4 regions of the Furfurilactobacillus curtus genome follow, and region 1 is predicted to be linked to each of the others. Evidence: predicted binding sites of a transcription regulator. Region 1 holds the regulator's gene; each other region holds the start of a gene.
What was found. The regulator HrcA, encoded in region 1, represses chaperone genes, less so after heat shock. The targets are predictions, from matches to a motif close to TTAGCACTCNNNNNNNNNGAGTGCTAA.
Positions count from the first base shown of each region.

Region 2: clpP (ATP-dependent Clp endopeptidase proteolytic subunit ClpP) is a predicted target of HrcA. The motif match lies at 1,533-1,559, and genes of this name have one in related genera.
Region 3: ACYQ0Y_RS09740 (ATP-dependent Clp protease ATP-binding subunit) is a predicted target of HrcA. The motif match lies at 1,718-1,744, and genes of this name have one in related genera.
Region 4: groES (co-chaperone GroES) is a predicted target of HrcA. The motif match lies at 1,431-1,457, and genes of this name have one in related genera.

Region 1 is NZ_BAAHXU010000001.1:406,641-409,815, reverse strand. Features, by position in the region: gene truB (tRNA pseudouridine(55) synthase TruB) at 1-110, shown strand, start outside; gene ribF (riboflavin biosynthesis protein RibF) at 149-1,108, shown strand; gene hrcA (heat-inducible transcriptional repressor HrcA) at 1,361-2,428, shown strand; gene grpE (nucleotide exchange factor GrpE) at 2,480-3,079, shown strand; gene dnaK (molecular chaperone DnaK) at 3,107-3,175, shown strand, end outside.
Region 2 is NZ_BAAHXU010000001.1:854,541-857,715, forward strand. Features, by position in the region: gene ACYQ0Y_RS04365 (prenyltransferase) at 494-1,411, opposite strand; gene clpP (ATP-dependent Clp endopeptidase proteolytic subunit ClpP) at 1,602-2,195, shown strand; gene ACYQ0Y_RS04375 (TetR/AcrR family transcriptional regulator) at 2,410-2,985, opposite strand; gene ACYQ0Y_RS04380 (SDR family oxidoreductase) at 3,104-3,175, shown strand, end outside.
Region 3 is NZ_BAAHXU010000001.1:2,083,145-2,086,319, reverse strand. Features, by position in the region: gene ACYQ0Y_RS09745 (LTA synthase family protein) at 1-1,644, shown strand, start outside; gene ACYQ0Y_RS09740 (ATP-dependent Clp protease ATP-binding subunit) at 1,899-3,175, shown strand, end outside.
Region 4 is NZ_BAAHXU010000001.1:897,638-900,812, reverse strand. Features, by position in the region: partial or broken gene ACYQ0Y_RS04560 (ATP-binding cassette domain-containing protein) at 1-94, opposite strand, end outside; gene ACYQ0Y_RS04555 (redox-sensing transcriptional repressor Rex) at 560-1,219, shown strand; gene groES (co-chaperone GroES) at 1,496-1,780, shown strand; gene groL (chaperonin GroEL) at 1,841-3,175, shown strand, end outside.

The DNA of each region.
Region 1 (3,175 bases):
ACCAACCAATCATATCTGTACGTTATCAGCAGCACATTAAGGCTTTATATCAGCTCAGTGATGATCGGCGACATGCCAAGCCGCTTAAAATGTTTTCAAATCATCTTTAACAGAAATTCAAAAATATTGTTAATGAAGGTGTCAAATCGTGGAAGTCATCTATTTACGCCACCCCTATCGAGCAGAACAAATTCCCACTGGTGATGTTGTTTTAGCCATGGGCTTTTTTGATGGCGTGCATCTCGGTCATCAGACGGTTATCAGGCGTGCTCGGGAAATTGCCACGGCTCGTCATGCAAAATTGGCTGTGTTGACCTATACTCATCACCCGTCCATTGTGTATCAAACGTCAACTGAGTCATTTCGGTACCTATCCACTTTCGACCGTAAGTTGGACTTGTTAAAGCAATTGGGTGTCGACATTGTGTATGGCGTCAGTTTTACGTCTAAGCTGGCTTCACTTACGCCGCAAGCATTCGTCGATCAGTATATGGTTGGCTTACACGCAGTGGCAGTGGTGGCTGGGTTTGACCACACTTATGGCCGCAAAGCGGTGGCTAATATGGCACAGTTACCAGGGTATGCACGCGACCGGTTTGAGGTCGTCGAAGTCGGGCAGGTCTCAATGGATCATGCGAAGGACAGTTCAACACGAATTCGTGAATTAATTGACGCCGGTCAAGTTGCCCATGCCAATGAGTTACTCGGGTACACTTATCAAACGACCGGGATCGTTATTCATGGCGAAGCGCGCGGACGAACCTTGGGTTATCCAACGGCAAATGTCGAAGGTCCCGCCGTTGAACGTTTACCCGGGATTGGCATTTATGCGGTTTGGCTGAAAGTAGGGGCCGATTGGCATGCAGGGATGGCCTCTATCGGCCGCAATGAAACATTCGGGGCCCATCGACCAGTTACGGATGAGATTTATCTGCTTGACTTCAATGAAGAAATTTATGGTGAAGAAGTGACAGTTGCGTGGGGAGGGTATCTTCGCGACCAGGTTAAGTTTGACGGTGCCGAGGCACTGGTTGAACAGCTGGATCAGGATGTCATTAACACCCAACGATTTATCGATCAAGTCGGTGGTCCTAAATTAACGATTTGATTGGAGCTCTTCAGAACCACTGCGCATCAAGCGAAGTTTGACGAATTAAAATGAGTTGGCAGCTGTGAGTAGACTGGCTTCAATGGACATTGTCTCAGTGTTGAGACGGTGTCCTTTTACGTGTACGCGAGTCCTTGTAAACCGAGCCATTCGCTAGAGTTAGGCTGATTGGAAGGCGCTGCTAGGAATGCGAAATTATGTTTGACTTTGTTTGACCAAGTTGTTATATTAGTAATTGTTCTTAGCACTCAAATGGCACAAGTGCTAAAAGAGGTGATTAAGACGTTAACTGATCGACAAAAATTAATTTTACAAGCCATTGTCCGTGAGTATACAGAAACTGGGTCGGCTGTCGGATCCAAAGGTTTAAGTGACCATTTACCGATCCACGTGAGTTCAGCCACCATTCGCAATGAAATGGCCGCTTTGGAAGAAGCGGGGTATGTTCAAAAAGAACATACTTCCTCTGGTCGGGTTCCTTCTTTACTAGGTTATCGTTACTATGTTGACCATTTAGTGAGTGATGACGCGGTTAAACGCGCTGATATTCAGTTAATTCAAAGCGAGTTGGGCGGTTCATTTAATAAGATTGACGAGATTATTGAAGAGTCAGCTAATTTGTTATCAGAGTTAACTTCTTATACGGCGTTTACCTTGAAACCGGAACAAGCCGATGTTCGGCTTAGCGGATTTCGATTAGTGCCTTTGGGAAATCGACAGGTCATGGCGATTATGGTTCTCGATAACGGTGATGTTGCCAACCAGACGTTTACGGTTCCACGCAATATTGCCAGTGACCAACTGGAAGCAGTTGTGCGCTTAATCAACGACCAGCTTGTCGGCTTACAGTTACCGGAGATTATGGAGAAATTGCGGGTGCAAATTCCGGCTCAAGTCGGGCAGTATTTGCAAACGCCGACCGGTTTTTTGGAGATTTTAGGGCATGTCCTCGATCAAGCCGCAACGGAACGGTTCTTTGTTGGAGGTCGATTGAATTTATTGAATTTCTCGGCAGATCAAGACCCACAAGTATTGAAATCGATGTATCAACTCTTTGATACATCAACAGATATTGCTAGCGTCCTGAGCCCACCAGATAATCAGGTTCGGGTTAAAATTGGTGATGAGATTACAAATGACCTATTGAAGGACTATAGTTTGGTGACCGGGACGTATGATGTGGGTCCCCACGGCCGCGGTATGATTGCGGTTTTGGGTCCGACGCGGATGCCTTATTCACGAATGATCGGTTTAATTGGCGCTTTCCGTCAAGAGCTTGCTGCAAAACTCCTTGATTACTATCGGGAGCTTGATCGGTGAGTTAGATTCATAGTTAATAATTAAATTTTTTAGTGAATGGAGGTGGCACATTTGTCTGAAACATCACAGCAAACGGATGACCAGAAAAATGAAACTGCTGCTGAAAGTGAAGCAGCTGCGAAAAAAGCCAAGGATCCGCGTGCAAAAGACATTAAGAAGCCAATTGAGGCTGAACCTGTGAGCGATGAAAAAAAATCGCAACAAGTCATTGAAACCTTGCAAGCTCAGTTAGAAGAAAAGGACGATCAACTTTTACGGGCGCAGGCTGAAATTGCTAATATTCAGCAGCGACAGCAAAAAGAAACCGCTGCCTTATTGAAATATGACGGGCAGCAGTTAGCTCATGATGTTGTGCCAGAACTGGATAATTTGGAGCGCGCATTGGCGACAGAAGTTGATGACGAGGCTGCAAAAAAGTTGCAACACGGGGTACAGATGGTTTACGATCATTTGCAGGCCGCGCTGAAGCAAAATAATGTGACTGAGATCGAGGCGTTAAACCAACCCTTTGATCCGACCAAACATCAGGCTGTGCAAACCACGCCAGCCGAAGATGGACAAACGCCCGAAACGGTCGTCAAAGTGCTTCAAAAGGGTTATATGCTAAAAGATCGCGTCTTACGGCCAGCAATGGTTGTAGTGGCGCAATAAGATTAATATATAAGGAAGTTTAAAAACATGGCAAAAATTATTGGGATTGACTTAGGAACAACCAACTCAGCTGTTGCAGTGCTAGAAGGTAGTCAG
Region 2 (3,175 bases), 450 kb from region 1:
GGCAGCCCCCTTTTCACAAAAAAATCGTCCCTGTTATGCAATTGCATAACAGGGACGATTTTTTAACCGTGGTACCACCCAGCTTAGGTTCTTTGATGGCGCCACCAAAAAGCCTCACTCTCACTGGGATAACGGTCCAGAGTTGCCCGTTCATTGTGGTTTTCAAGTATTTCGTAAACTAGCCCTGATCGGTTCGCAGCAACCACCGACTTCCTGACGCCCAGACGAGTCCCTACTTGGAATGAAAACAAATGATTAAATGTTGATTAGAAAGATACCAGCTTTTTAATTCCTTGTCAATGTTTTTTTATTAATCAGAGTGTGAGCCCGAGCAACAACGGACAAGCGCAATTGGGCGTATTTTGCCCGGTTGTGGTTGTTGGTTGGGCGCAGGACTCAGGTCTGGCGAGCACGTTTAAGAAAGAGTGTGAACCAGACCGTTTTGAGGCCGAGCAACAACGGACAAGGCTAATTGGGCGGGTTCCTGCAAAATTTATAACCAGACTCCGGCAGCAAACAACAACGTATAACCTAAAAAGAACAATGAAGTACTCTTGATGACACTCATATAGGTCTTGCGTTTATCTTGTACCGCAAAAAACGGTTGCATTCCCCGCCACATGACTGGTAATAAAAGCAAACTCAATAATGTTTCCCATGGTGCCAAGTGTCCGAAAAAGTTAACAAGTGGCCAAATGGACCCAAGGACCAACAACACTCGCATCAGACTAACCGCGTTACCACGACCAATAAAATAAGCTAGTGTGTGTCGATGATTTTTAATATCTTCATCTAAATCAGCGGTGTTATTGGCGAGCTGCACCAAAAAGAAAATTAGAGTCAGTGGTAGACATAAAGTAAATGTCGTCGCGATCACGCTGAAATTAAATGGACGCTGCCCGAAGATACTAACGTAGACACAGGTTAGTTGAATCAAATAAGAAATCGACAACGCCACTACCGCTTCACAGATTGGCATAGCATTTAAAGGCCACGGTCCGGCTGTATAAAAAATACCAATGGTGTAACCAATGAGCCCAAAAATCAGGACCGGCCAGCCAGTGCGCGTGACCAGAACTAATCCTGGAATCGCTGAGATTAAGTACAGGATGGTTCCTAACCACCAGACACCTTTCAATGGCAATTTAAGCCGGCCTAGCGGATTCGTATGTAACGCATATCCTTCTCGATCTGTAGCATGGACATAATCATAATAGTTATCCGAAACATTCACTGCCAAGTCAAAGATAAAGACATCAATCAGACACAACAAAACATTAATCCAATTGACGACCCCATAATGATATTGTGCAATCGCTGCTCCTAAGACAAACCAGACAATATTCAACGGCGCGGTATAAATTTCCGTCAATTCGACAAATACCGACCAAGTTAACCATTTTTTATTCATCAATTTACTCCTCAACCCTTGATGTATTAAGGCTACCACAACTAATCAAAAAAAATTAGTTAGTTTGTTCGCATTTTGTTTGACCTTTTTTGACCAAAGGTTTAAACTACAGTTACGTTGATTAGCAGAGCAAGCATTCAAGTGCTAACGCTGACTAACTCACAACGCAAATTACAAGGAGGCCTCAATCATGGCTTTAATTCCAACTGTTATTGAACAGTCCAGCCGCGGTGAACGCGCCTATGACATTTACTCCCGGTTGTTAAAGGACCGGATCATCATGGTTTCTGGGCCAATTGAAGACGACATGGCCAATGCCATTATCGCTCAGTTGTTGTTCCTAGATGCCCAAGACTCAGATAAAGATATTTACATGTACATTAACTCTCCTGGTGGTGTCATTACTTCTGGGATGGCGATCTATGACACAATGAACTTCGTTAAATCCGACGTTCAAACAATTGTCATGGGAATGGCCGCTTCAATGGCTTCCATTCTGGCCACCTCTGGGACTAAGGGCAAGCGATTCGCTCTGCCACACTCAGAGATCCTAATTCACCAACCTTCTGGTGGTGCACAAGGTCAACAGACTGAAATTGAAATCGTCGCAGAAGAAATTCTGAAGACGCGGAAGATGATTAACGAATTACTGGCTGAAAAGACGGGTCAGAACATCGAAACCATTAACCGTGATACAGAACGCGACAATTACATGACGGCTCAACAGGCTTTAGACTACGGCTTGATTGATCACATCATGACGAACTCCAGTGAAATGAAGTAATTCATTTAATAATTCAGAGCGAAACCTGCCGGGTGTTATCGAGCACTAGCTAAGCCTGAGCAGTTGGCGATCTTTGCCAATTGATCGGGCTAGGCTAGGCACAGGTAACGGGCTGGTGTAGCTCGCCACACGCACAAAACCCGTGTTTCCATTTTCAGGAAACACGGGTTTTGTGCTTTAGTCAGTGCTGTCAATCAGCGTTCCACAGCTAACTTCATTTCATTAAGGCTGCGATTAATAACTCGCACACTTCACTAAACGGTCGCTCGTTTTGGGTGTACACTCCGTTTAAAATATTATCGGCATGTATCTTGATCGTCGAAAACAACAAATTGCGCACCAATGAAATATCAACCGATCTAAAAGTCCCATTATGTAAATTAGCTGCGAGTAGCTGCTGAATTGGCGTTTGGCTCACCCACTCTTCAACTTGTGCAACTGTCTTTACATCAATCCACATTTCAGACTTTAGCTTTTCAATCACGGTCATGCTATCTGGGTGTTCTAACGCGAATTTAAATAAGTTCGTCAAATAATGCTGCAATAACGAAGCGATTGGTTGATTCAAAGCAACGTCATAATCAGCTTGATATAATGCTTTTATTTCTCGAAGAAATAATGCGGCTAATAATGCAGCTCGGTTATCAAAGTAGGTATAAATACTAGATTGAGGAATTCCCACGGCCTGCGCAATTGCGGTTGTGGAAACATCGCCAACATCTTTACTGAGGATTAATTGAGCCGTCGCATCCAAAATCGCCTCATACTTTTTCTGACTTTTCTTTTTCATGTTTTGAATATAATTAGGATTTATTTGAAAGTCAATGCTTGATTATGATAGATCTATCGTTTATAATCATTGCCGATAAACTTATCATTTAAAATTAAATCAAAGAAGGTACATGAAAATGAAATTATTTGTGACTGGTGGTACAGGCTTTATCGGATCGGCTGTTGTAAAAAAGCTCATTGCACACGGA
Region 3 (3,175 bases), 1.7 Mb from region 1:
GCAATGGGTCTCGTGATCACGGCGACACTAATTAAAATCCAACTGCGGGCTGAACCAATTTTACCCTCAGAAGTACTAATGGTCAGCGGATATAAAGATATTCTGACCATGGTCGATCAGAAAATTATAATTTTCGCCGCGATCGCTCTGGTCGCACTTATTGTCCTTATTTGGTGGTTAACCCGCCACGTGCAGACCCAATCACTGTCCACTTCATCGCGGATCAGTCGACTAATAGTGGGGGTAATGATCCTAATAAGTCCCATTCAGTTCAATCATGTCTCTAGCATTCCTGGTCAATTTGTCAAAACCATGGGCGATGATCCATCGTTCTATTCACAAACCATCAGGGCACAGATCAACGGCCCAGTTATCCAATTTTTAAATAATATCGACGTTAAAATTATGGCTAAACCGGCTGACTATTCTAAGCAAACCATGACGCGCCTCGTCCACCGCTATCAACACCAAGCCCGTCAGATAAATCGCACGCGAACGACCGATATCAGCAAACAAACCGTTATTTTCAATTTGAGCGAAAGTTTTTCCGACCCTCGTCGGGTACCGCAGCTCAAAGTCAATCATAACCCGCTTCCGTTCATTTCCTCGATTAAACATGACACGACCGCTGGCTTGATGATGAGCTCAGGATATGGTGGTGGAACCGCCAATATGGAATATCAAACGCTAACGGGCCTGTCCATTACCAATTTTTCGCCAACACTACCAACGCCGTACACGCAACTCGTACCAAACGCAGCCTACACCCCAGCGTTTAATAATCTCTTCCCTTATTCCATGGGCATCCACCCTTACACGGGTAATTTATATGATCGCATCACCGTTTATAAAAAGTTTGGGTTTAACCAATTTGACTATTTAGGCAGTTCCTCGCCCATCACTAATCAACACCACGTGGGCACGAATCCCTATCTGTCCGATCAAACCGCTTATCAAAATACCCTTCGCCAATTGAAACACCATGTCAACGGTCAGTTCATTAATCTGGTGACGATGCAAAATCACATGCCCTTTGATAACTATTACGCGCACAATCAATTCAAAGTGACTGGTCAAGCTTTCGCCAGTGAAACAAGCCAACGATCGATTGAAAACTATGCCAAGGGGATCTCAATTAGCGATCAACAAGTCAAAAAGTTCATTAAACAGCTTGATCAAATCGATCGACCAATCACTTTAGTTTGGTATGGTGACCATTTGCCTGGCATTTATGATGGCTTATCGATGCGAAAGGATGGTCAAGCGCTGCACGAAACCGACTACTTTGTGTACTCGAATCGCTATGCTCGCGCTCACGGGGCTAAACAAAAAGTCAATCAACCGATAGTCGCTCCCTACTCGTTTCCGGCCTTAGTTTTAAAACAACTAAATGCTAAAGTTTCGCCCTATTACGCGTTGCAAACAGACCTTTTAGAACAGTTGCCCGCCATGTCAACAAGCTCTAAGGAAGGTTCTGTCAACAATTTCAACGCCGCCACTGAGTATACAGATTCAACTGGTCACCCCATCCACGCTCACCAGCTTTCTTCTAAAAAGCTGCAGTTGCTTCACGACTATCAGTTAGTTCAATACGATATCACGGCTGGTCATCATTACGTTAAGTCACAACACTTCATGAAATAAATAGTCAGTTAATCCGTCATGCCCAAGCTTTTCTGAGGCATGACGTTTTTGCTAATCGACACCCATTCATGAATTAGCACTCGCACAAATAAAGTGCTAAAAAAAGAGGCAATTGACTTGCACACATAAAGTTAGCGTGTATAATACTAGCTAAAGGTCAATGTTGGTCAAACAAAATTTGATTAACACCTTTCCCATCACGCCTGGCAATTAGCAGGTCGTTTGATGAATACTGATGAAGGAGTGATCACGACATGCTTTGTCAAAACTGCCAGAAGAATGAGGCAACAATCCATTTAGGCGTCAATATGAATGGACAACAAATCCAAGTAAATTTGTGTCAAGATTGCTATCAACTTCTCCAACAAGCAGGCAATAATTTAATGAATGGTAATAGAAACGGAGGCTCAAACATGGCTCAAGATCCATTTGGCTTTGGTAACCTAGACGATCTCTTTGCGGCAATGCAAAATGGGAACGTTAATGCAAATAACTTTCAACAAGCCCAGCAAGGCCCAGCAACTCAGGCTGGCCGCGGTGGCAATAATAATGGCGGTAACAACCGCAACAGCAAGCACCCGCTCCTCGATCAATATGGTCTAAACCTAACTGATCAAGCCAAAGCAGGAAAAATCGATCCCGTCATCGGTCGTGATGCCGAAATCGATCGCGTTATTGAGATTTTAAACCGTCGGACTAAAAACAATCCCGTTCTAATTGGGGAAGCCGGTGTTGGTAAGACGGCCGTCGTTGAAGGTTTGGCGCAGGCCATCGTCAACGGTAAGGTGCCAGAAAAACTACTTAACAAGCAAATTATCCGACTAGATGTTGTTTCACTTGTTCAAGGAACTGGGATTCGTGGTCAATTTGAACAGCGGATGCAGCAACTGATGGACGAAGTCTCAAAGAACGATGATATTATCCTCTTTATCGACGAAATCCATGAAGTCGTCGGTGCCGGAAATGCTGAAGGCGGTATGGATGCTGGTAACGTCTTGAAGCCAGCCTTAGCACGTGGTGAATTCCAATTGGTTGGGGCGACCACCCAAAAAGAATACCGTGACATTGAAAAAGATGCCGCATTGGCCCGTCGATTCCAGCCAATCGAAGTTGAAGAACCATCTGTTGAAGACACGATTTCCATTCTAAAAGGGATTCAGAAGCGTTACGAAGACTATCACCACGTTCACTACTCTGACGCTGCCATTGAAGCCGCTGCACGTTTATCAGCTCGCTACATTCAGGATCGTTTCTTACCGGATAAGGCGATCGATTTGGTCGACGAAGCCGGCTCTAAGAAGAACCTGACGTTGCGTAATGTCGACCCAACTTCTTATGAAGACAAGATTCATACAGCAGAAGCTCACAAACAATCAGCATTGGACAAAGAAGATTACGAAAAAGCCGCTTATTACCGCGACCAAGTCAATCAGCTCGAACGAGCTAAAAAGGATGCTGAAGAGAATCCGCAATCCGATGATGCTGCAACTATCACTGAAAAAGACATTGAGCGCATCATTGAAGAGAAAAC
Region 4 (3,175 bases), 490 kb from region 1:
TGGTGCCAGCATCAGGTTCATTTAAGCCTGCAATCATTTTTAATAAGGTTGATTTGCCAGCGCCATTGCGACCAACTAAGCCGACACGTGCGTGATCTTCAACCGTCATAGAGACATTTTCAAATAAGGTATCGGCGCCGAAACGACGTGCGACTGCTTGTACTTGGAGAACATACATAGTCGAAAACTCCTTCACTCATCAAACGATTTCATAACTACCATTCTAACATGTCGAGCAATGAAGCGGCATGGGTTACCAAGCGGCTGCGCTGATTGAGCTTGTGAAACAAGTGGTTGGTAAAGGATTAATGACGATGATTATAAAAGTTCGTGATTTTAATTAATATCAACAGTACGAAGTTTTAGGAAAAAGACAGTCGATTCAAAAGCTTTCAGATCAAGGTAAATCAGGATTTTATTAAGCCAAACGGCAAGAAACTTTGTGAAAGAAACAGATAAAAGAATGAAATTTACTTCACAATAAGTGACCCTATGCTATAATTGGTCTACACATTAGTTTCACAAGCGATACTAATCGAACAAAAAGGAGTGAACCGTCGTGGCCGAACAACGAATTCCACGTGCGACAGCAAAACGGCTGCCGATCTATTACCGTTATTTAAACATTTTATTGGATGCGGATAAGACCCGCGTTTCTTCAACCCAGTTATCGGAGGCGGTTAAAGTCGACTCTGCAACTATTCGTCGCGACTTTTCATACTTTGGTGCCCTCGGCAAAAGAGGCTACGGTTATGATGTTGCAAAGCTCATTGAGTTCTTTAAAAAGATTCTGAATCAAGATCAATTGACCAATGTTGCATTAGTTGGGGTGGGGAATTTAGGCCATGCATTATTGAACTTTAATTTTCATCAAAACAGCAATGTTCGTATCAGCGCAGCCTTTGATGTTAACGACAATATCGTAAACACAGTTCAAAGTGGTGTGCCAATTTATCCATTATCAGAAATGGGCCGTCAATTGCAGGATCAGCAAATCTCGATCGCCATCGTAACCGTTCCAGAACGTACAGCACAGGATGTGACGGAACAATTGGTTAAGGCCGGAATCAAGGGGATTCTGAACTTTACGCCACGTCGCTTGTCTGTACCTGACTCAGTGCGGGTTCAAAACGTTGATTTGACTAATGAATTACAGACACTCATTTATTTCATTGATCATTATGCTGAGATTCTACCAACTGAGGGTGAACAAGGATAAACAGTTGTGATTATTAGCTGAATACAAAAGGATGAACGTCGGTTGCTTTGCGAAGTGACTGACGTTTTTTTAAGCATCGCCCAGCTTAATCCTTATGCCTTGTTGACAGCTATCAATTAGCAGTGTGGGTCCGGGGCTGCTAATTTTTTTGACTAAGTTTGACCAAAAGCCTTGCATTCAGAATCGGGGATGGTTATTATAGACCTTGTTGTTAGCACTTAGACATTAAGAGTGCTAAAAGCGTTTATTTCAACGAAAATTATTGGAGGGATTAACGTGTTAAAACCATTAGGAGATCGTGTTATTTTACAAGCTTCTGAAGAAGAAGAACAAACCGTTGGCGGTATTGTCTTGGCAAGTAATGCGCAAGAAAAACCAACGACTGGAAAAGTTATCTCTGTCGGTGCTGGCCGTGTATTGGACAACGGTGACTCTGTTGCACCATCCGTTAAGGAAGGCGACACAGTAATGTTTGACAAGTACGCCGGGACCCAAGTGACTTATGACGGTGCAGATTACCTAGTTCTCCATGAAAAAGATATTGTCGCAATTGTTGAATAATTTTCGACCTAAATTGCGTAAATAAAGACGAAATAAAAAATAGTTGAGGTGGAAATTCACATGGCTAAAGATCTAAAGTTTTCTGAAGATGCCCGCAGCTCAATGCTTGCTGGGGTTGATAAATTAGCGAACACGGTTAAAACCACACTTGGACCAAAAGGTCGCAACGTTGTACTTGAACAAAGTTATGGTTCACCAACCATCACTAATGATGGTGTAACGATTGCTAAAGCAGTTGAATTGGCTGACCATTTCGAAAACATGGGTGCAAAGTTGGTTGCTGAAGTTGCTTCTAAGACTAATGACATCGCTGGTGACGGGACGACAACTGCTACGGTGCTCACACAATCCATCGTAAACGAAGGCATGAAGAATGTGACTGCCGGTGCCAACCCAGTTGGGATCCGGACAGGGATTGAAAAAGCGACCAATGCAGCCGTTGATGCTTTACACAAGATGAGCCACGACGTCAAAACTAAGTCAGACATTGCTCAGATTGCTTCGATTTCGGCTGCAGATCCAGAAGTTGGTGAATTGATTGCTGACGCAATGGAAAAGGTTGGCAATGATGGCGTTATCACCATTGAAGAATCTAAGGGGATCGAGACTACTTCGGATGTAGTTGAAGGGATGCAGTTTGACCGTGGATACATGAGTCAATACATGGTTACCGATAATGACAAGATGGAAGCTGACTTGGATAACCCATACATCTTGATCACGGATAAGAAGATTGCTAACATCCAAGACATTTTGCCATTACTGCAATCAGTTGTTGAACAGGGCCGTGCTTTACTGATCATCGCTGATGACATTACTGGTGAAGCATTGCCAACGTTAGTCTTGAACAAGATGCGTGGTACGTTTAACGTCGTTGCTGTTAAGGCCCCTGGCTTTGGTGATCGGCGCAAAGCGCAGTTGGAAGATATTGCTGCTTTGACTGGTGGTACTGTGATTACTGACGACCTCGGCTTGAACTTGAAAGACACGACTGTCGAACAGTTGGGTCAAGCTGGTAAAGTTACTGTTACCAAAGATAACACGACGATCGTTGAAGGCGCTGGTAACAAGGCCGACGTTGACGAACGGGTTGCCAACATTCGAACTGAGTTAGAAGCAACGACTTCAGACTTCGACAAAGAAAAGTTACAAGAACGTTTAGCTAAGTTATCTGGTGGGGTTGCCCGAATTAACGTCGGTGCTGCAACTGAGACCGAATTGAAGGAACGTCGTTACCGGATTGAAGATGCGTTGAATGCGACGCGAGCCGCAGTTGAAGAAGGCTTCGTTTCTGGTGGTGGTACTGCATTAGTTAACGTTATCGAAGCAGTCGCTGCATTGGAAGAAGAAGGCGACGTTCAAACGGGAATTAATATTGTTCTGCGTGCGCTTGAA